DNA from 2 places in the Streptomyces sp. NRRL S-1813 genome. Region 1 is predicted to be linked to the other one. Evidence: riboswitches for the same ligand, from Rfam matches in the RefSeq annotation. Region 1 holds a riboswitch; the other holds the start of a gene.
What was found. A riboswitch is a leader RNA that binds a small molecule or an ion and turns the genes downstream of it on or off. The one in region 1 is predicted to bind glycine.
Positions count from the first base shown of each region.

Region 2: linked by a shared signal. The riboswitch ahead of gcvT (glycine cleavage system aminomethyltransferase GcvT) and the one ahead of gcvP (aminomethyl-transferring glycine dehydrogenase) in region 1 are both predicted to bind glycine.

Region 1 is NZ_JOHB01000003.1:329,025-339,332, forward strand. Features, by position in the region: gene gcvP (aminomethyl-transferring glycine dehydrogenase) at 1-921, opposite strand, end outside; glycine riboswitch at 1,110-1,207, opposite strand; gene IF67_RS0108625 (PRC-barrel domain-containing protein) at 1,322-1,711, shown strand; gene IF67_RS0108630 (DNA polymerase IV) at 1,615-3,084, opposite strand; gene IF67_RS0108635 (MerR family transcriptional regulator) at 3,151-3,756, opposite strand; gene IF67_RS0108640 (bifunctional nuclease family protein) at 3,944-4,417, opposite strand; gene IF67_RS0108645 (MerR family transcriptional regulator) at 4,474-5,220, opposite strand; gene IF67_RS41255 (FHA domain-containing protein) at 5,238-6,086, opposite strand; gene IF67_RS0108655 (DUF881 domain-containing protein) at 6,205-7,077, opposite strand; gene IF67_RS0108660 (small basic family protein) at 7,311-7,643, opposite strand; gene IF67_RS0108665 (DUF881 domain-containing protein) at 7,640-8,563, opposite strand; gene IF67_RS0108670 (mannose-1-phosphate guanyltransferase) at 8,648-10,308, opposite strand, start outside.
Region 2 is NZ_JOHB01000001.1:843,302-853,609, forward strand. Features, by position in the region: gene IF67_RS0103835 (M56 family metallopeptidase) at 35-994, opposite strand; gene IF67_RS0103840 (BlaI/MecI/CopY family transcriptional regulator) at 991-1,419, opposite strand; gene IF67_RS0103845 (DedA family protein) at 1,533-2,228, shown strand; gene IF67_RS0103850 (phosphatase PAP2 family protein) at 2,301-2,906, shown strand; gene IF67_RS0103855 (phosphatase PAP2 family protein) at 2,903-3,658, shown strand; gene IF67_RS0103860 (hypothetical protein) at 3,841-4,143, shown strand; gene IF67_RS0103865 (L-serine ammonia-lyase) at 4,241-5,626, opposite strand; gene glyA (serine hydroxymethyltransferase) at 6,093-7,352, opposite strand; gene gcvH (glycine cleavage system protein GcvH) at 7,450-7,827, opposite strand; gene gcvT (glycine cleavage system aminomethyltransferase GcvT) at 7,955-9,082, opposite strand; glycine riboswitch at 9,233-9,328, opposite strand; gene IF67_RS0103885 (AAA family ATPase) at 9,625-10,272, shown strand.

The DNA.
Region 1 (10,308 bases):
CAGACGTCCGGGCAGGCTGCGGGCGAACTGGTCGCGTACGGCCATGAAGCCGGCGTGCGGTCCGCCGAAGCCCATCGGGACGCCGAAGCGCTGGGTGGTGCCGACGGCGATGTCCGCGCCGAGCTCACCGGGCGAGGTCAGCAGCGTCAGGGCCAGCAGATCGGCGGCGACGGTGACGATCGCGCCCAGCTCGTGGGCCTGCTCGATGACGGCGCGGGGGTCGCTCACCGCACCGGAGGCGCCCGGGTACTGGAGCAGCACGCCGAACACCCCGCGCTCGGCGATCTCGGCCGGAATGCCGTCGGACAGGTCCGCGACCACGACCTCGACGCCGGTGGGCTCCGCGCGGGTCTGGATCACGGCGATGGTCTGCGGCAGGCAGTCGGCGTCGATCAGGAAGACGCCCTGCTTGACCTTGCCGACCCGGCGGGAGAGGGCCATCGCCTCGGCGGCCGCGGTGCCCTCGTCGAGCAGGGAGGCGCCGGAGGTGGGCAGTCCGGTCAGCTCGGCGACCATCGTCTGGAAGTTCAGCAGCGCCTCGAGACGGCCCTGCGAGATCTCCGGCTGGTAGGGGGTGTAGGCCGTGTACCAGGCCGGGTTCTCCATGACGTTGCGCAGGATCACCGGCGGCGTGAACGTGCCGTAGTAGCCGAGCCCGATCATGGACGCCAGCACCTGGTTGCGGTCCGCGAGGCCGTGCAGCTCCTGGAGCACCTCGGCCTCGGTACGGGCCTGCGGCAGGCCGAGCGCCTCCGCGCTCTTGATCACATCGGGGACGGCGGTAGCGGTGAGCTCGTCCAGCGAACCGAACCCGACGTGCGCGAGCATCTTCGCCTGCGCCTCGTGGTCGGGACCGATGTGACGGCGCTCGAACGGGGTGCCGCGTTCCAGCTCGGTCAAGGAGATGCGATTGGTGGTCATCTGCGGGGGCCTCCTGGTCGGTACGACCTACGAGGGGCACCGCGACGCGGGTGCCCGGACGGCCTCCCCCTCTGTCATCTCAACCTGAGAGTTTCACCGGCCCGCACGAGGCGGCCCGGCTTTCACCGTCGGTGAGGAGGGGCCCCGGCACTGTGCCATCCGTCGCCCGCCCTGCTTTCCAGAGTGACCTCACCCATGCGGTACGTGTGCCTGAGAGATTCCGGGGAGGATTTGCTCCTTCGGCGCCCAGGTCGCGAACGACACAGGACTCTCCCGCACGGGGTCTGCGGCCATTGGCCAGCCTACCAGCGCCGCAGTCGAAGGCTCCTTCGAGTGGCCAGGGCATGAAATGTGCCGTTTGGTAGTTGTCAGAGGGCAGTTGCGACCAATTGGAGGGGCCGTGCAAACCGATATCGATCCCCGGAGCCTGATCGGCCGCAAAGCGTTCGACCGTAACGGCACCAAAATAGGCACGATCGACGAGGTATATCTCGACGACGCGACGGGAGAACCGGAGTGGGCGGCCGTGCGTACCGGACTCTTCAGCCGGGACGCGTTCGTCCCCCTCGAACCCAGCAAGATGGTCGGCGAGGGCCTGCACATTCCTTACGACCGCAAGTTGATCAAGGATGCGCCGGACTTCGGCGTCGGCCGTCACCTCTCCCCTGAGCAGGAACTTCAGCTCTACCACCACTACCGACTTGATATCTCCTTCCCGACCTCCGACCCGGTGTCCTCCCCCGGCTCCGGTGACAAGAACTTCGGCAAGATCGCCGGCTCGGACGACTGACCGTCCGCCGGCCCCCCGCGCACCAGCGGCAGCGGCTCCCCCGGCCGCAGCGCCGGATCCTCGACAGCAAAGGTCCGCACCCTTCCCGGTGCGGACCACGGCGTTTCGAAGCGTACGGTCACCCTCCCCACCCCACTGCCCTGCACCCAGCCGGCGCCGTACTCGTCGTGCACCACGTCCAGCCCCGGATGCCAGCGCCGCGGCCGCTCCTCCTCGGCCTCGTGCGGCTCCGTCCCGCCGCCGGCCGGCTCCGCCGCCGCGGCTGCCGCGGCCTTCGCGGTCTCCTCCGCCTCCCGCTCCGTCGCCACCTGGGCGAACAGATCCTCCTGTGTGAAGTCGGCCAGTCCGCTGACCCCCACACCCAGCAGCCGCACCCCGCCGGTGGTGTCCACCATCTCCAGCAACCGCGCGGCGGCCTCCCGTATCACCGCCGGGTCGTCGGTCGGCCCACGGAGCGTCTCGGAGCGGGTCAGCGTCGAGAAGTCGTAGTTGCGCACCTTGATGACCACTGTCCGCCCGGACCGCCCGGCGGCCCGCAGCCGCTGCACGCAGCGGTCGGCCAGCCGCAGCACCTCGCTGCGCACCCGGGTCCGGTCGGTCAGATCGACCTCGAAGGTGTCCTCGACCGAGATGGATTTCGCATCGCGCTCGGCCACCACGGGCCGGTCGTCCCTGCCCAGCGCCATCGCATACAGCCCCGCCCCATGTGCCTTGCCCAGCAGCCGCACCAGCTCGGCCTCACCGGCCTCCGCGGTCTCCGCAACGGTGTGGATCCCGGCCCGGCGCAGCGTCTCGGCCGTCGCGGGCCCCACCCCGGGCAGCGTCCGCACCGTCATCGGCCCCAGCAGCTCCCGTTCGGTACCGGGCTCGATCACCACCAGGCCGTCCGGCTTGGCCGCCTCGGACGCGATCTTCGCCAGCAACTTCGCGCCCGCCAGTCCCACCGAGCCGGTCAGGCCCGTGGCGGAGCGGATGTCGCGGCGCAGCTGCTCCCCCACGCCCCGCACGGCGGCCGTCTCGGGCGGCACCCCGCCCGCTTCCAGGTCGACGAACGCCTCGTCCAGGCTCAGCGGCTCCACGAGCGGCGACAGCGCGTGCAGCAGCTCCATCACCGCCTCACTCACCTGGCGGTACAACGTGAAGCGAGGGGTGAGATAGGCGGCGTTGGGGCACAGCCGGCGCGCCTGCGCCGTGGGCATCGCGGAGCGGATACCGAAGACCCTGGCCTCGTACGACGCCGTGGAGACCACTCCGCGCGGCCCGATCCCGCCGACCACCACGGGTTTGCCGCGCAGGCTCGGCTTGGCCGCCTGCTCGGCGGCCGCGAAGAACGCATCCATGTCGAGATGCAGGATCGTCGGGGCAGGTCTCACAAGTTCGATGCTGCCCCATGCCACTGACAATCGGCCCGATGCCGGGCCGGTACCGCCGTCAGGGACTCAGCCCGCGCGGTTGCGCCGCCGCGCCAGCTCGTCGTGCGGGTTTTTCCGGACCAGGGTCTCGCCGGTGTCCACACGCTCTCCGTGGAGCTGTGACAGCGCGCTCTCCACGTCCCGCCACACCACGCCCACGGCGATCCCGAAGACGCCCTGACCGCCCTGGAGCAGATCCACGACCTGGTCGGGCGAGGTGCACTCGTAGACCGTCGCACCGTCGCTCATCAGCGTCATCCGCGTCAGATCCGCCAGCCCGCGCGAGCGCAGATGCTGGACGGCGGTGCGGATGTTCTGAAGCGACACCCCGGTGTCCAGCAGCCGCTTGACGATCTTCAGGACCACGACGTCCCGGAAGCTGTAGAGCCGCTGGGTGCCGGAGCCGTACGCCGGCCGGATGCTCGGCTCCACCAGGCCCGTACGCGCCCAGTAGTCGAGCTGCCGGTAGGTGATGCCCGCTGCCGCACAGGCGGTCGGGCCGCGATAGCCGATGTCCTGCGCCTCGCAGTCCCCCGACACCGCCGCGGCCGGTGCCGGGGCAGGATTCGCTGCTGCGCCCGAGTGGAGCGGCAACGCCCCTTCCGCCGCCATACCGTCGCCGGTGATTGCCACGCCGCCCTCCGTCCTCCACGTCCCGGACGGGACCTGCCATATCGACGGTATGCAGTCACTCGGGGTGCGTCAACGATCGCCGCGCTCGCCACGCCGAGTGATAATCACCCTACGAGTGGTTTCTCGTGACCTCGCACGGGGAAAGGCTAGTTGTTTGGCTGGAAACAGGTGGTTCGCCTGGCCGGTATTACTGGCTGTTGGTCCCGAAGTCCTCGGGCGAGATCTGGTCGAGGAACTCGCGGAACTTCTCCACCTCGTCCTCCTGCTCGTCCGGGATGGCGATCCCCGCGTCGTCCAGCACACCGTCGGTACCGAAGATCGGCGTTCCGGTGCGCAGAGCCAGCGCTATCGCGTCGGACGGACGCGCGCTGACCTCGACCCCGCTCGCGAAGACAAGTTCGGCATAGAAAACCCCCTCGCGCAGATCCGTGATGCGGACCTGCGTCAGCTCCTGGCCCACCGCTTCGAGCACATCCTTGAAAAGGTCGTGCGTCAGCGGCCTGGCAGGGACCATGCCCTGCTGGGCAAAGGCGATGGCGGTGGCCTCCCCTGGCCCGATCCAAATGGGCAAGTATCGGTCGCCTCCCACCTCCCGCAGGAGCACGATCGGTTGGCTGGAAGGCATTTCCACCCGGACACCCACGACGTCGAGCTCGTTCACACAGCAACCCTAGGACGTGCCCGGCCGGTTTGGGTAGTCGGGCACTCGTTTGCTCACTACAGCCGGACCCGCAAAGCGCTCTGCACCAGTGCCGCATGCAGCCGTACGGACAGCGTCGCCAGCTCTCTGGCGGTCGCTTCGGCATGGGCCCTGGTCTGCGGGTTACGGTGCCGCCGAAGGGGTGCAACGACCTGCTCGACCAGGCCCGCCTCGCGCTCGGCGGCCGCCTTCACGGCACGCAGATGCCGCGGTTCGAGACCAAAACGGCCCAGGTCCGCAACGAGCTTGGCCACCGTGACGGCCTCGATGTCGTATCCGCCCTCCGCATGAGGGACGATGAGTCCGTAGGACTCCCAGTCGGCGAGCGCCGCCTCGTCCACCTCCGCGGCGGCGAGCAGCTCTGCCCGGCCGATCCGGGCAGCCGTAGGGCGCTCCTCACCAGGATCGTGTACGCCCTCGACCAGATCCCTGGAGGGAGTGGTCGGGGCCGGCAGCGGCACCTGCTCTCCGCGTGCCAGGGCGTCCAGATGCTCCCGGATGACCTTCAGCGGCAGATAGTGGTCCCGCTGCATCCGCAGGACGCCGGCCAGCCGCTCGACGTCCGCCGGCGTGAACTTGCGGTATCCGGAAGGCGTGCGCTTCGGCTCGACCAGTCCCTCGGCCTCCAGGAAGCGAATCTTGGAGATCGTGACCTCGGGAAACTCCTCGCGCAGGAGGTTGAGCACCGTGCCGATGCTCACCGGCCTGCCGTCCGAGGAGGCGGCGCCGGCAGAGCCGGCACCGCCTTTCGGTGTATCGCGCATATGCCTTCCCCGACCGGTCAGATACCGGCGCCTCGCTGGCTCGCGTAGAAGACCAGGCGGAACTTGCCGATCTGGACCTCGTCACCGTTGGCGAGGGCGACGGAGTCGATCCGCTCACGGTTGACGTAGGTGCCGTTCAGGCTGCCGACGTCGGCGACCGTGAAGAGACCGTCCGGACCGCGACGGAATTCCACATGACGGCGCGAGACCGTCACATCGTCGAGGAAGATGTCGCCCTGCGGATGCCGGCCCGCCGTCGTCAGCTCGCTGTCCAGAAGGAAGCGGCTGCCCGAATTCGGACCCCGGCGGACGACCAGCAGCGCCGACCCGAGCGGAAGGGCGTCGACGGCCGCCTGCGCCTCGGGGGACAGCGACGGTGACAGGTTCTGGCCCGTCGCCTCCGAGTCGTAGGCCTCCAGCCCCGAAATGGAGATGGTCGAGGTCGTCTCGGACGCGCGCTCGGGCTGAGCGCCCGGACGCAGCGGCGCACCACAGTTGGAACAGAACCGGCTCGCCTCGGCGTTCCGGTTCCCACACCTCGTACAAACCGGCAAGGCCGACCCTCCACCCGTGCGTGCGGCTGATGGTTCCTGGGAACCTATGCGGCCGGGACCGGAGGGGTCAACAGAACCCGCGCCGTACCCCCCGGACGGACCGCTGACCTCGTCACGGAAGAGCGGGCGGTCCTCGGACGCACCGCTCTCGTCGGGCCGGCCCGACGCGCGGTGCCGCGCGGAGCCGCTGCCGCCCTCCTGGCGCGCGCTCTTGCCGAACAGCTTTCCAAACAACTTCACGGGCGATTCCCCTTGAACGAAATAGACCCGCCCGTGGGGCAGGACGAACCCTCGATACACACACCGGCCGATCCGGACATCCTGTGAACGTCCGTGGCCTTCAGACAGTTTCCACCACACACCACACGCACGGTGCGTCGACCCCCCGTTACCTCATGCCCTCCCCGGGCACTCGACATACGTGTACGCCTCACTGCGATGACGACCGAGCGTAGTCAGGCCGCTTCGCCTCTCGCAAGGCGTCCACAATGATCTTCTCCTCACGGGTCACAGACACCTTGGCCTGCTCCTTTTCCAGCGTCTGGACCACTCCGCCGGGGATGTTCAGCGCCGGTTCGAGGTCCTCCGGCTTCCCGATGACCTTGAAGCGGAACGGCTGCGTGACGCGCTTGCCGTCGATCTCGACACCGCCCCGAAGATCCGAGAGGGAGGTGTTCGCGACGACCCGGACATCATTGACCTGGATGGCCTCCGCGCCGGCGGCCCGCAGCTCCTGGATGGTGTCCAGCAGCTTGTCCGCCTCGACGGAGTGCGTCGGGTCATCGATGGTCAGGTTGATGCCGGGCCCCTGCGCCGCGACGGTCCCGGCCAGCACACCCAGCTGCTGTTCCTTCTCCACGGTCTGTTTACGGGCCTCCTCGGCCTGGTCCGAGCTGTTCGCCAGCTCGGTCTTCTGCCCTTCCAGGCGCCGCTGTTCGTCGGTCAACCGCTGGGAGCGATTGTCCAGCTCATCCAGAATGCGCACCAAGTCTTCCTGGCGCGCACCCCGCAGCGCACTGCTGTCACTTGTGGAACGTACCTGAATCGCCAGACCGAGTCCGAGAATGAACAGGAGCAACGCGACGATCAGTTGAGCCCGGGTCAGCCGCGGCGGCCACAAGCTCGCCACCAGCCGGTCCCGACCGTTCTTCGGGCGCTCCGCACTCCCGTCATCGGCGATCACATCCGGAGTCGAGGAGTCTGCCCCTTTGTCCGTCTTCTGTCCAGCACTGTCCGGTTCCTGCGCTTCGGTCTCCTCTTCGGAGTCCGCCCGCTCCGGGGTGCTCCGGCTCTCGGGTGGCATCGGCAGCCGGCCGGCCGGGCCTCTGTCCCGACTCGCGTCCGGCCGGCCCGGCTCCGACTGGTCGGGCTCCGACCGCTCCGGATCCGACTGGTCCGGCTCCGACGCAAGCGGCTTCTTCTCCGGCCCGGCCCGCTCCGACTTCGCCACCGGTTCGGGCCGCTCCGCCCGCTCCGGGTGGACCGACTGCTCGGGCTTCTTCACCGGCTCCGGGGTCTCCTCGGTCGACATCCGCCTCACGCCCGGAAGACGTGCCGGCGGATCGCGGCGGCGTTGGAGAAGATCCGGATACCCAGCACCACGACGACGCCGGTGGAGAGTTGGGCGCCGACGCCCAACTTGTCGCCGAGGAAGACGATCAGCGCGGCGACGACGACATTCGACAGGAAGGAGACCACGAAGACCTTGTCGTCGAAGATGCCGTCCAGCATCGCGCGCAGACCGCCGAACACGGCATCCAGCGCCGCGACGACAGCGATCGGCAAGTAGGGCTCGACCACCGTCGGCACCACGGGTCGGACGACAAGTCCGACCACGACTCCCACGATGAGGCCCAATACGGCGATCACGATGTGCCCTTCCCTGTGTCGGCGCCGTCCGCCTTGGCGGCACCGGCCTGCGGCTTTGCGGTACGTACGATCAAACTGGGCGCGGGCGGCAGCGTGACCTCGTTCTCCGCGGAAATCCTGGTACGCACGCCGTAGTTCTCCTGCAACACATGCAGGTACTGGCCATCGGCGCTGTCCTGGAACGCGGTGCTCAGCCGCTGCCCGTCCCCCACCGCCAGCACCGTATAAGGCGGCACCAGTGGCTTGTTGTCGACCAGTATGGCGTCTCCTGCGGCTCTGATCGCCGAGAGTGACGTAAGCCGCTGTCCATTGACGGAGATGGCCTCCGCACCGGACGCCCACAGGCCGTTGACCACGCGTTGCATGTCCCTGTCGCGTACTCGCCCCGTGTCCGAAAAACCACTGCTCTCGCGCGGACCGCCGCCATTGGACTCCGCGCCCTTGGCGTCGTCCACGACGAGTTTCACACCGGGCCCGGTGGCCTGCGAGGAACCCGACAGCAGAGCCAGCAGTTCGGCCTTGTCGCCACCCTGCTGCTTCAGCGCCTCGCGCTGCATTCTGCTGACGTCGTCCCGGAGCGCATCGACCCGCTGCTGCTGCCGGTCCGCCTCGCCGGTGCCCTTCTGGATGCGGTTGATCAGCTCCGTACGCTCCTTGGCCAGCGTCGGTGCGGATATCCGCGCCTGCGCCGCCCCCACCGTCACCACGACCGCGGCGAGCACCAGACCGGCCGCGAGGCCCAACTTCGCCCGCAAGGTACGCGGCAGACCGCGCACACCGGCTTCGGACTTCCGCGCGGCGGCCTCGGCGTATCCGTCGTCGAGGCTGTGATCCATCACATTGTTCAGCAGCGACATGGACGCATCGGGGCGCGCGGCCGGCGTGTTCGTGTTGCTCCGATCGGGGCGCTGCTGCGACATGCCGCACATCGTCGCACGTCGGCCGCACAGTCTCCCAATGGCCCCACCGGCGTGCCCGGGCACGGCCCGCCGGCGGGGTCCGGGTCAGCGTCCTGCGCTGTCCACCACTGCGGACCACTCGTCCAGCAGCTGCTGGGCGGAGGCGTCATCGGGGCCTTCCGCCCACAGGTGGGTGACGGCCTCGGCGGGGTCGGGCAGCACCAGAACCCAGCGGCCGTCGGGCTCCACGACCCGTACGCCGTCGGTCGTGTCCACGTCCCGGTCACCGGCCGCCTCGACGACATGCCGCATGACGAGCCCCTTGACCGCCCAGGGAGTGGCCAGGTCACGGCGCTGCACATGCGCCCGCGGGATCCGCGCATCGATCTGGCTGAGCGTGAGCTGGGTGCGGGCCACCAGGCCGATCAACCGGACGAACGCCGCCGCGCCGTCGAAGACGCTGCTGAACTCGGGGACGATGAAGCCGCCCATGCCGTCCCCGCCGAAGATGGTGCCGTCTTCGCGCCCCACCCGGGTCAGATCGTCGGGTGACGTCGTCGTCCACTCCACCTGCGTGCCGTGATACGCCGCCACCTGCTCGGCGATCCGGGTCGTGGTCACCGGCAGCGCCACCCGCCCGGTGCGCCGTTCGGCCGCGACCAGATCCAGCATGACCAGCAGCGCGCGGTCGTCCTCGATGATCCGGCCGCGCTCGTCCACCAGGGACAGCCGCTCGCCCACGGGGTCGAAGCGCACACCGAACGCCGCCCGGGCCGAGGCCACGATCTCCCCGAGCCGGACGAGCCCGGAACGCCGGGCGTCGGCCGTCTCGGTCGGCCGGGACTCGTCGAGCCCGGGGTTGATGGTCAGGGAGTCGACGCCGAGCCGGCCCAAGAGGCTGGGCAGGACAAGGCCCGCGCTGCCGTTCGAGGCATCCACGACGACCTTCAGTCCGGACTCGCTGATGCCCGTGATGTCCACGGCCCGCAGCAGGGTGCCGGTATAGGAGTCGAAGACGCTGGCCGGGAAGATCAGATCACCGATCTCGCCGGGGAAGGCGCGACGGTACTCCTGGCGGGCGAAGACCCGGTCGAGCTTGCGCTGACCGGCCTGCGAGAGGTCGGCGCCCCGCTCGTCGAAGAACATGATGTCGACGGAATCCGGCACTCCGGGCGTCGTACGGACCATGATGCCGCCGGCGCTGCCCCGGGCGGTCTGCTGGCGAGCGACCGGCAGCGGGACGTTCTCCAGGTCGCGTACGTCGATGGCGCTGGCCTGAAGGGCGGAGATCACCGCGCGCTTCAGCGCCCGGGCGCCACGGGAGTGGTCTCGCGCGGTGGTGACCGTGGAGCCCTTTTTGAGCGTGGTCGCATACGCGCCCGCGAGCCGCACGGCGAGTTCCGGCGTGATCTCGACATTGAGAATCCCGGACACACCGCGCGCGCCGAACAGATGAGCCTGGCCCCGGGACTCCCAGATCACCGAGGTGTTGACGAATGCGCCGGCCTCGATGGTCTTGAACGGATAGACCCGCACATTGCCCTGGACGATCGACTCCTCGCCGATGAGGCATTCGTCGCCGATGACGGCGCCGTCCTCGATCCGGGCGGCCCGCATGATGTCGGTGTTCTTGCCGATCACACAGCCGCGCAGATTGCTCTGCTGACCGATGTAGACGTTGTCGTGCACCACGGCCCGGTGCAGGAACGCACCGCTCTTGACGACGACATTGGAGCCGACGACGGTGTGCTCACGAAGCTCGGCTT
Region 2 (10,308 bases), on a different contig from region 1:
CGGCGTTCCGTGCGCGCCCGCCCTCCCCGGCCCGTCAGCGCGCCGCCTCCCCCTGGGCGACCTCCACCGTCTCGTGCAGATCGGCCGCGGCGTCCAGGGCGGCGGCTGCGGAGAACGTGACGCAGGCCAGCAGGGCCGCGGCGATCAGACGGCGGCCGTGGAGACCGGCGCGCACCGGAGGGTGGTCCACGGCCCGCTCGGGGGCCAGCAGGGCGGCGACCCGGCGGGGTACCGGCCCGGCCGTCGCGGCGAGGACGGTGCCGGGACGGTGCGCCGCCGCGGCAGCGGGGCGGGCGGCCAGCGCGGCGCGGCCGATGGCGCGGGCCGTGACACGGCGGTCGCCCACCCGGGACGCGGCCGATTCATCGGCCCAGCGCTCCAGGGCGTAGGCGAGGGGCGCGCGCAGGGACCGGAGCAGCGGATGACAGACCGCGGCCAGCGCGACCGTGAGCAGGAAGAGGTGGTGCCGGCCCGCGAGATGGGCGCGCTCATGGGCGAACAGCGCCTCCCGCTCGTCCGGGGGCAGCGCCCGCAGCATCCCGGCCGTGACCACCACCCGGCCCGGGCGGCCCGGCAGGGCGTAGGCATCGGGCGCGGAGTCCGGCATTACGCACAGATCGCCCGACGGGGGATGTGCGCCGGTGGTGCGCCGGGCGGTGCGCAGCTCGGTGTGATGGCGGAGGGTGCGGTGGACCACGGCGAGCGCACAGGCGGTGAGCAGCGCCGCGGCGACACCGGCCGCGGGGACCGAGACGACGGGATCGCCGCCGAGCAGCGGCAGGGAGAGACGGCCCAGGGCGGCGACCGGCGGCAGGCGCAGCGCCCCGGCGGCCATCACCAGGCCGAGCGCCGCGGCCGTGCAGGCGGCCAGCGCGGCCGCGCAGCCCGTCAGCAGCCAGGCCGCGGCGCGCGGTGGCAGCGACTGCGCCAGCCGGCGGGCGGCCGGAACCGCGAGCAGCGGCATCAGCAGGGGAATCCATACGGCGAAGATCACGGCCCGGCCCCGGGACCGGGCTGCGGACCGGCTTCCGGCCCCTCGGGGGCGCCGCCCTCCGCGCCCTCCAGGAGGGACCGCAGTACCTGCTCGTCCTCGCTGGACAGCTGCGAGACGAAGCGGGCGAGCGCGGTGCCGCGGTCGTCCTGCTTGTCGAGCTCGCTGCGCATCCGCCGGGCGGTCAGCCCCGCGGAGTCCTGTATCGGCGAGTACGCGAACCCGCGGCCGGCCCGGGAGCGGGAGACCGCTCCCTTGTCGTGCAGCCGGGTCAGGATCGTGGTGACGGTGGTCCGCGCGAGCCGGCCGCCCAGCGCGCTCTGGACCTCGGCGGGGCTCAGCGGCCCCTCGGCCGCCCAGAGCGCCGCGAGCACGCTCGCCTCCAGCTCGCCTGAGGGGCGCCGCTGCACGGGTGATGTCTCCGACATGGATCGCCCTTGACCTTTTCGTCGTCTACAGTTCCGTAGACCGTCTACGTGACTGTAGTCGGCCGGGTCGGCCGGAAGCCGGCCCGCAACCCATTATGTAAGGGGCCGCCGACATGTCTGCCGCCGCCGCATTTTCGCAGGTGACAGCGGTCAACCAGGCCGTGAACGTGCTCGACGCCGGATCGCTGCTGGCCGCGTTCGGCGCGCTGGGCGTCGCTGTCGCGCTCTTCGCCGAGACAGGGCTGTTGGTGGGTTTCTTCCTGCCCGGCGACTCGCTGCTGTTCACCGCCGGTCTGCTGTGCGCCCCGGGCACCGGCGGCGGGGTCCACCTCGCGCTGCCGCAGGTGCTCACGGCCGCCGTCGTCGGGGCGCTCGCCGGCTCCCAGACCGGATTCTGGATCGGCCGGCGTGGCGGCCGCGCCCTGCTGGCCCGCAGCCGCGCCCGCCGGCTGCACGAGGGCGCCGCCCGCGCCGAGGCGCTCCTCGCCCGCTACGGCCACGCCAAGGCCCTCGTCCTGGCCCGCTTCGTCCCCGTCGTGCGCACCGTGCTGAACCCGCTGGCCGGCGCCCTGGGCGTGCCCGCCCGCACCTTCGCCCTCTGGCAGATCGCCGGCGGCCTGCTCTGGACGCTCGGCCTCACCCTCGCCGGCTACGCCCTGGGGTCGTCCGTACCGAACGTCGACCGCTATCTGCTGCCGCTGGTCGCCCTGGTGGTGCTGGTGTCGCTGGCCCCGCTCGCCGTCGAACTGCTCCGCTCCCGCAGGCGCCCGCACCCGGCCCCCGACCCGACCCCGCCGCCCGGCGCCTGAACCACCGGCCGACCGCCCGTCCGCACCACCGCACCCAGCCGCCGAGCTGCCGATCCGCCAAGGAGAACCCCCGTGACCCACCTCGCCTTCGGGGGAGCCTCGATCGACGGCGGCCTCTACACCCGGATCACCTGGCTCGCCCGCCACACCCCGCACGACCTCAACACCCTCATCACGTACGGCACCGACTACGGCCTCGCCCTCTTCGCCGTCCTGATGCTGATCGGCTGGTGGCGGGCGCGGACCCGCGACGCCGGCGCGATGGCGACCGCGCTGGCCACCCCCGTCGTCGTGGTCACCGCCTTTCTCGTCAACGACCTCGCCAAGACCTTCGTCGGCGAACCACGGCCCTGCCGGACGCTCCACGCCGTCACCATCGAGGTCTGTCCCGGGCCCGGCGACTGGTCCTTCCCCAGCAACCACTCCGCCCTCGTGGCGGCGGCCGCGGTCGCGCTGCTGCTGTGCGACCGGCAGCTGGGCCGGATCGCCGTACCGGCCGCGCTCCTGATGGCGGCCTCCCGCGTCTGGGTCGGCGCCCACTACCCGCACGACGTCGCCGCCGGCCTGCTCGTCGGCGCCCTCGTCGCCCGGGGACTCACCCCGCTCGCCCGCCGCGCGGCCCCCGCCGTCGACCGGATCCGCGCCACCCGGCTGCGCCCGCTGGTGGCCGCACGGTGACGGCGTCCGAGCAGGGACCGGGTCCGCAGCCACAGCCGTCACGGCAGGGGACGGAGCCGGTACTGCGGGCTGGGCCGCGGCGCCGCTCCCGTACGGCCCCGCTCCTCCTCTTCGCCGCGGTCTGCGCCGCGCTCTTCGCCGCCCTGGCGATCACCGTGTCCGTACGGCACGGAGCCCCGGTCGCTCCCGAACGGGCGGCCATCCGCTGGTCCGCCGCCCACCACGGGGAGCCCCTGCGCTCCATGGCCGGTGCGCTGACCGCCACCGGCACCGGGCCGGTCCCCTATCTGCTGGCAGTACTCGCCGGCCTGCTGGCCGGCCGGGACGCGGCGGGCCGGCTCCGCGCGGTGCTCTGCGCCCTCGTCGTCCTCGCCGTCGGCCAGGCGATCCGTTACGGCCTGATGGAACTGCTCGCCCGCCCCCGCCCGCCCGCCGCCGACTGGGCCGGGCGGGCCTCCGGCTACGCGTTCCCCTCCGGCCATGCCACCACCTCGGCGCTGGCGGCCGGAATCCTGGCCTGGGGCATCGCCCGACGGGCCCGGCCTTCCGTCGCCCGCACCTGGTACGTGGTGCTCGCCCTCTGGGCCGCCGGAGTCGGCCTCACCCGTGTCGCCCTGCGCGTCCACTGGCCCGGCGATGTCCTCGGAGGCTGGCTCCTGGCGGCGGCCCTGCTGGCCCTCGCCCTGCTCCTGGAGCCGTTCGCCGTCCCCCGCCGGGACCCCTCCCGATGCGGGCCGGCAGAAGCCCCATAGCGCGCATCCCCCCTGCATATGCGCATTCCCATGAACAGATGACGATCGGACCAGGTCTTCCCCAAGGCGGGCATGGACGCGTCCCGCGCCGAGCAGCACTGTCGTGAGGTGCCGTGACGACGGAAGCGATTCCGCCACCGGCGCCGCTCACGGCACGTCCGCACCATCAGGGGGACCCACCGATGAACCAGCCTCTCGACGCTTCACCGCCGCGCCCGTCGGCCGACGGGACCGCCGATCCCGCCCCCCGCCGCTGCGCGGCCGCCGCCGCCAAGGACCCGACCCCGTGCGAGGGACCGCGGGAGGCCGCCACCCTCGTCGACCGCCAGGGCAGGGAGGTCGCCGGCTGCGTCCACCACTGCGCCCGTCTGCTGGCCGGCCTCGAAGGCGCCCGCGTCCACCCCTTCGTCCCCACGAGCCAGGCCCTGGAGATCTACTCGCGGGCCCGCGAACTCCCGCCCTTCGCCTGGGAGATCGGCAGGTAGCCCGGACCGGTGGGCCCGCCTGCCGGTTCACCCGGCCCGGCGGCTCACACCCGGCGGGTGGCAGGCGCTGTCCTCGACATCGCCGTCCACCCCGTCCTCAGCACTCGATGATGTTGACGGCCAGACCGCCCCGCGCCGTCTCCTTGTACTTGACGCTCATGTCGGCGCCGGTGTCCTTCATGGTCTTGATGACCTTGTCGAGGGAGACATGGTGGCGGCCGTCGCCGCGCAGCGCCATGCGGGCGGCGGTGACGGCCTTGACGGCGGCCATGCCGTTGCGCTCGATGCAGGGGATCTGCACGAGGCCGCCGACGGGGTCGCAGGTCAGGCCGAGGTTGTGTTCCATGCCGATCTCGGCGGCGTTCTCGACCTGCTCGGGCGAGCCGCCCAGGACCTCGGCGAGGCCGCCGGCGGCCATCGAGCAGGCGGAGCCGACCTCGCCCTGGCAGCCGACCTCGGCGCCGGAGATCGAGGCGTTCTCCTTGAAGAGCATGCCGATCGCACCGGCCGCGAGCAGGAAGCGGACGATGCCGTCCTCGTCGGCCCCGGGCACGAAGTTGATGTAGTAGTGCAGGACGGCGGGGATGATGCCGGCAGCGCCGTTGGTGGGCGCCGTCACCACGCGCCCGCCCGCGGCGTTCTCCTCGTTCACGGCCATCGCATAGAGGGTGGTCCACTCCATGGCGTGGGCGGTGGCGTCGCCCTCCGAGCGCAGCTGGCGGGCGGAGTGGGCGGCGCGGCGGCGGACCTTGAGGCCGCCGGGCAGGATGCCCTCGCGGGACATGCCGCGGGTGACGCAGGCCTGCATGACCTGCCAGATCTCCAGCAGTCCGGCGCGGATCTCGTCCTCGGTGCGCCAGGCCTTCTCGTTCTCCAGCATGAGGGCGGAGATGGACAGGCCGGTGTCGTGGGAGAGGCGCAGGAGTTCGTCGCCGGTGCGGAAGGGGTGGGTCAGGGCGGTGTCGTCGGGGACGATCGGGTTCTCGCCGGCCACCGCGTCCTCGTCGATGACGAAGCCGCCGCCGACCGAGTAGTAGGTCTTCTCCAGCAGGGGCGCACCGGTGGCGTCATACGCGAAGAGCGTCATCCCGTTGGCGTGGTAGGGCAGGGCGCGGCGGCGGTGGAGGATGAGTTCGGTGGCTTCGTCGAAGTCGATCTCATGGGTGGTGCCTATTTCCGCCCCGAGCAGGCGCAGGCGCTTGGTGGTGCGGATGCGCTCGACCTCGTCGTCGGCGGATTCGACGTCCACGGTGCGGGGGGAGTGGCCTTCGAGGCCGAGGAGGACGGCCTTGGGGGTGCCGTGGCCGTGGCCGGTGGCGCCCAGGGAGCCGAAGAGTTCGGCGCGGACGCTGACCGTCTGGGCGAGCAGGCCGTCCTTCTTGAGGCGTCCGACGAACATCCGGGCGGCGCGCATCGGGCCGACGGTGTGGGAGCTGGAGGGGCCGATGCCGATGGAGAAGAGGTCGAAGACGGAGATGGCCACGGAGGCTGACTCCCTTGTCTGCTCGTGGTGGACGGTGGAGCAATGGGGCAGGAGGTACGATTCTGCGCCGTTGTTTGAGCGTAACGCGGACCCGGTCGGCTGCCGCCGGACGGAAACCGTCGGGTGCGCGGCGCCGGGGGTAACGGTCGGTGTCGGTGTGGATACGGCGCCGGGGCGATGCCGGGCGGCGCACGGGTCCCGGCCTGTCGAGGAGGCCGGTCCGGCTCTGATCCGCCGGAGCGGGGCCCGGCCGCCATGCCGCCTCCCCGTGGAAGGTCTGCTGCCCTCCGCCGCGTCGGCCATGCACGCGGCGACCACACCGGAGTGCACCGTGACAGCGCGCAAGCGGGGAGGAGAACGGGCAGGCAGACAGCGAGCCCGGGACCGAGCGCCCCGGGCTCACCGGCTCTGTTCCCTCCCCGGCCGCCGGTCGTCGGCGGCCGGGGAGGTCACTGCATGAGACGTGTCACAGGGACGGGTACAGCGGGAACTTGTCCGCGAGTGCCGTGACGCGGGCCTTGAGGGCTTCGGCGTCGTAGGCGGGCTTGAGGGCCTGGGCGATGATGTCGGCGACCTCGCGGAAGTCCTCGGCCTGGAAGCCCCGGGTGGCCAGCGCGGGGGTGCCGATGCGCAGGCCGGAGGTGACCATCGGGGGCCGGGGGTCGTTCGGGATGGCGTTGCGGTTGACGGTGATGCCGACCTCGTGGAGGCGGTCCTCGGCCTGCTGGCCGTCGAGCTCGCTGTTGCGCAGGTCGACGAGGACCAGGTGCACGTCGGTGCCGCCGGACAGCACGGACACGCCGACCTCGGTCACGTCGGGCTGGATGAGGCGCTCGGCGAGGATGCGGGCACCGTCCAGGGTGCGCTGCTGGCGCTCCTTGAAGTCGTCGGACGCCGCGACCTTGAAGGACACCGCCTTCGCCGCGATGACGTGCTCCAGGGGGCCGCCCTGCTGGCCCGGGAAGACCGCCGAGTTGATCTTCTTGGCGAGTTCCTGGGTGGAGAGGATCACGCCGCCGCGCGGACCGCCGAGGGTCTTGTGCGTGGTGGTGGTGACGACGTGGGCGTGCGGCACGGGGGAGGGGTGCAGACCCGCGGCGACCAGGCCGGCGAAGTGCGCCATGTCGACCATCAGGTAGGCGCCGACCTCGTCCGCGATCCGGCGGAACTCGGCGAAGTCCAGCTGGCGGGGGTAGGCGGACCAGCCGGCGACGATCAGCTTCGGGCGGTGCTCCTTGGCGAGGCGCTCGACCTCTTCCATGTCGACCAGGTTCGACTTCTCGTCGACGTGGTAGGGCACCACGTTGTAGAGCTTGCCGGAGAAGTTGATCTTCATGCCGTGGGTGAGGTGGCCGCCGTGGGCGAGGTTGAGGCCCAGGATGGTGTCGCCCGGCTTGATGAGGGCGAACATGGCGGCGGCGTTGGCCTGTGCGCCGGAGTGCGGCTGGACGTTGGCGGCCTCGGCGCCGAAGAGCGCCTTGATGCGGTCGATGGCGATCTGCTCGACGACGTCGACGTGCTCACAGCCGCCGTAGTAGCGGCGGCCGGGGTAGCCCTCGGCGTACTTGTTGGTGAGGACGGAGCCCTGGGCCTCCATGACGGCGACGGGGGCGAAGTTCTCCGACGCGATCATTTCGAGGGTGGACTGCTGGCGGTGGAGTTCGGCGTCGACGGCGGCGGCGACGTCGGGGTCGAGCTCATGGAGGGAGCTGTTCAGAAGCGACATGAGTCTTTCCTGGGGAGTCAGGGGCGCGAGAGGGTCCCCTGGGCGGAGTCCGGGGGAGCTGTCACGCGGGCGGTGGCGGTCGGGGGAGCCGGGTGGCTCAGCCGGTGATGAAGGCGGCGTACTCGTCGGCCGAGAGCAGGTCGCCCGGCTCACCGCTGATCTTCACCTTGAACAGCCAACCGCCCTCGAACGGGGCGGAGTTCACCAGCGAGGGGTCGTTGACGACATCCTCGTTGATCTCGGTGATCTCACCGTCGACGGGCGAGTAGAGGTCGCTGACCGACTTGGTCGACTCCAGCTCGCCGCAGGTCTCGCCCGCCGCGACCGTGGCACCGACCTCGGGGAGCTGCACGTAGACGACGTCGCCGAGCGCGTTGGCCGCGTGCTCGGTGATGCCGACCGTCGAGACGCCTTCCTCGGCGCCCGACAGCCACTCGTGCTCCTTGCTGTAGCGCAGCTGCTGGGGGTTGCTCATGGCTCGATTCTCCTGTACGCGAGGGTGTGATCGTGAAGGGGGTCGCCCCCTGGCACGGCCAGGGGGAGGGTCTTGCACAGTGAGACGCGCGGGCGCACCGCTGCCCGGGTCCGCCGCCGATGAACCGTTACTTCTGCCGCTTGTAGAACGGCAGAGCGGTGACCTCGTACGGCTCATGGCTTCCACGGATGTCCACACAGACACCCTCGGTACCCGGTGTGGCGTAGGCGGCGTCGACATAGGCGATGGCGATCGGCTTGCCGAGCGTCGGGGACGGCGCCCCGGACGTGACCTCACCGATGACCGTGCCGTCGGCCGTGACGACCGGGTACCCGGCGCGCGGGACCCGGCGGCCCCCGGCGACCAGGCCGACCAGCTTGCGCGGCGGCCGGGTCTCGGCGCGCTCGGCGGCGGCCGCCAGCGCCTCGCGGCCCACGAAGTCACCGCCGTTGGTGGTCTTCTCGAACTTCACGACCCGGCCCAGGCCCGCGTCGAACGGCGTCGTCGCGGTGCTCAGCTCATGCCCGTACAGCGGCATGCCGGCCTCCAGACGCAGCGTGTCGCGGCAGGACAGACCGCAGGGCACCAGACCGGCGTCCTTGCCGGCCTCGGTCAGCGCCTCCCAGAGGGCGACCGCATCGGCCGGCCGGACGAACAGCTCGAAGCCGTCCTCACCGGTGTATCCGGTACGGGCGATCAGTGCCTCCACACCGGCGACCGTGCCGGGCAGTCCCGCGTAGTACTTGAGACCGTCCAGATCGGCGTCGGTGAGCGCCTTGAGGATCGCGGGGGACTCCGGGCCCTGCACCGCGAGCAGTGCGTAGGCGTCCCGGTCGTCGCGGATCGCGGCGTCGAAACCGCCAGCGCGCGCGGTGAGCGCGTCCAGCACCACCTGGGCGTTGGAGGCGTTGGCGACGACCATGTACTCCTGGTCGGCGAGACGGTAGACGATCAGGTCGTCGAGGATGCCGCCCTCGGCCTCGCAGATCATGGTGTAACGGGCGCGGCCGGTCTTGACGCCGCCGATGTTGCCGACCAGCGCGTAGTCGAGGAGGTCGGCGGCCTGCGGGCCGGTGACGGTGATCTCGCCCATGTGGGAGAGGTCGAAGAGGCCGGCGCGGGTGCGGACGGCGACGTGTTCGTCACGCTCGCTGCTGTAGCGGAGCGGCATGTCCCAGCCGGCGAAGTCGGTCATGGTGGCACCGAGCGCGCGATGGGTGGCGTCCAGCGCGGTGAGGCGGGGGGCATCTGTCATGGTTCTGGGCTCCCAGGCATGGGTGACAAGACGTTCTCCCCATCTGTCATCGGAACCTGAGAGGTTCACCGGGATCGCGCGAACGGACCCGGTTTGCACCTTGGGTGGAGCCGCCCGTAGGCCGGGCAGTGGCTCGCTTTTCAGATCTGCCTCGCCCGCGCGGTATAGGGGCCTGAGAGATTCAAGGGAGGACTTGCTCCTTCGGCGCCCCGCCATGGCGGCCGGGGACTCTCCCGCGCGGGTTCAAGCGGCCGGTATGGAGTTGGCCGTGCACGAGTAGCTGCGCTGGTGCACGTGGCGGCCACATCATTGCACGGGATCGCCGGATACAGGAGTCCCGGCCGCCGCCCCGGCCGTGACATGGGCAGATCGGACAATCTCCTTGATGGGCATTACCTTTTCTTGACACTCTGCGGGTAGGGGACGGACTCGAACCGGAGCAGAACCGGACGGGGAGGACGATCACGGTGCACAGTGAAGCGGCATGGGGGGCCACTTCCGGGGTTGCGCCCCCGGACGTCGTGCCGGCGGCGCCGCCCGTCATGACCCGGACCGGGCGGCCGCCGCGGCCCGTGGTCCGGCCGGGGCGCGCTGCCGAGACCGTGGACCTCCGGGGCGGGGGACGGGCGCGGGGCGCCGCCGAGCTGCGGTTTCCGGCCGGTGACCTGGTGGTGGTCTCCGGCCTGCCGGGCAGCGGCAAGAGCACCCTCATGCACCGTGTCGTGCCGCCGCTGGACGCGCACGGCGCCGCGGTGCACCGCATCGATTCGCAGGACGTCCGCGAGCGCTGGGCGCGGGGCAGGCTGCGCCGGCTGCCGTACGCCCTCTACCGCCCGCTGGTCCGGGCCGCCCACTATCTGACGCTGCACCGTGCGCTGCGCTCCGGCGACAGCGTGGTGGTGCACGACTGCGGCACCCTGGCCTGGGTGCGCCGCTGGATCGCGCGGTCCGCGGCGCGCGGCGGCCGCGGGCTGCACCTGGTGCTGCTCGATGTGGCGCCCGAGGTGGCGCTCTCGGGCCAGGAGTCCCGGGGCCGAGGGGTGTCGGGATACGCCTTCGCGCGGCACCGCGGGGCGGTGGGCCGGCTGGTCGGCGCGGCGGAGTCGGCCCGGCTGCCGAAGGGGTTCGGCTCGGTGGTACTTCTCGACCGGCGGGCGGCGAGCGCCCTGGAGACGGTCAGCTTCGACTGAACGGACCGGCACCCCGCCCCCCGGGTTCCACCTCCC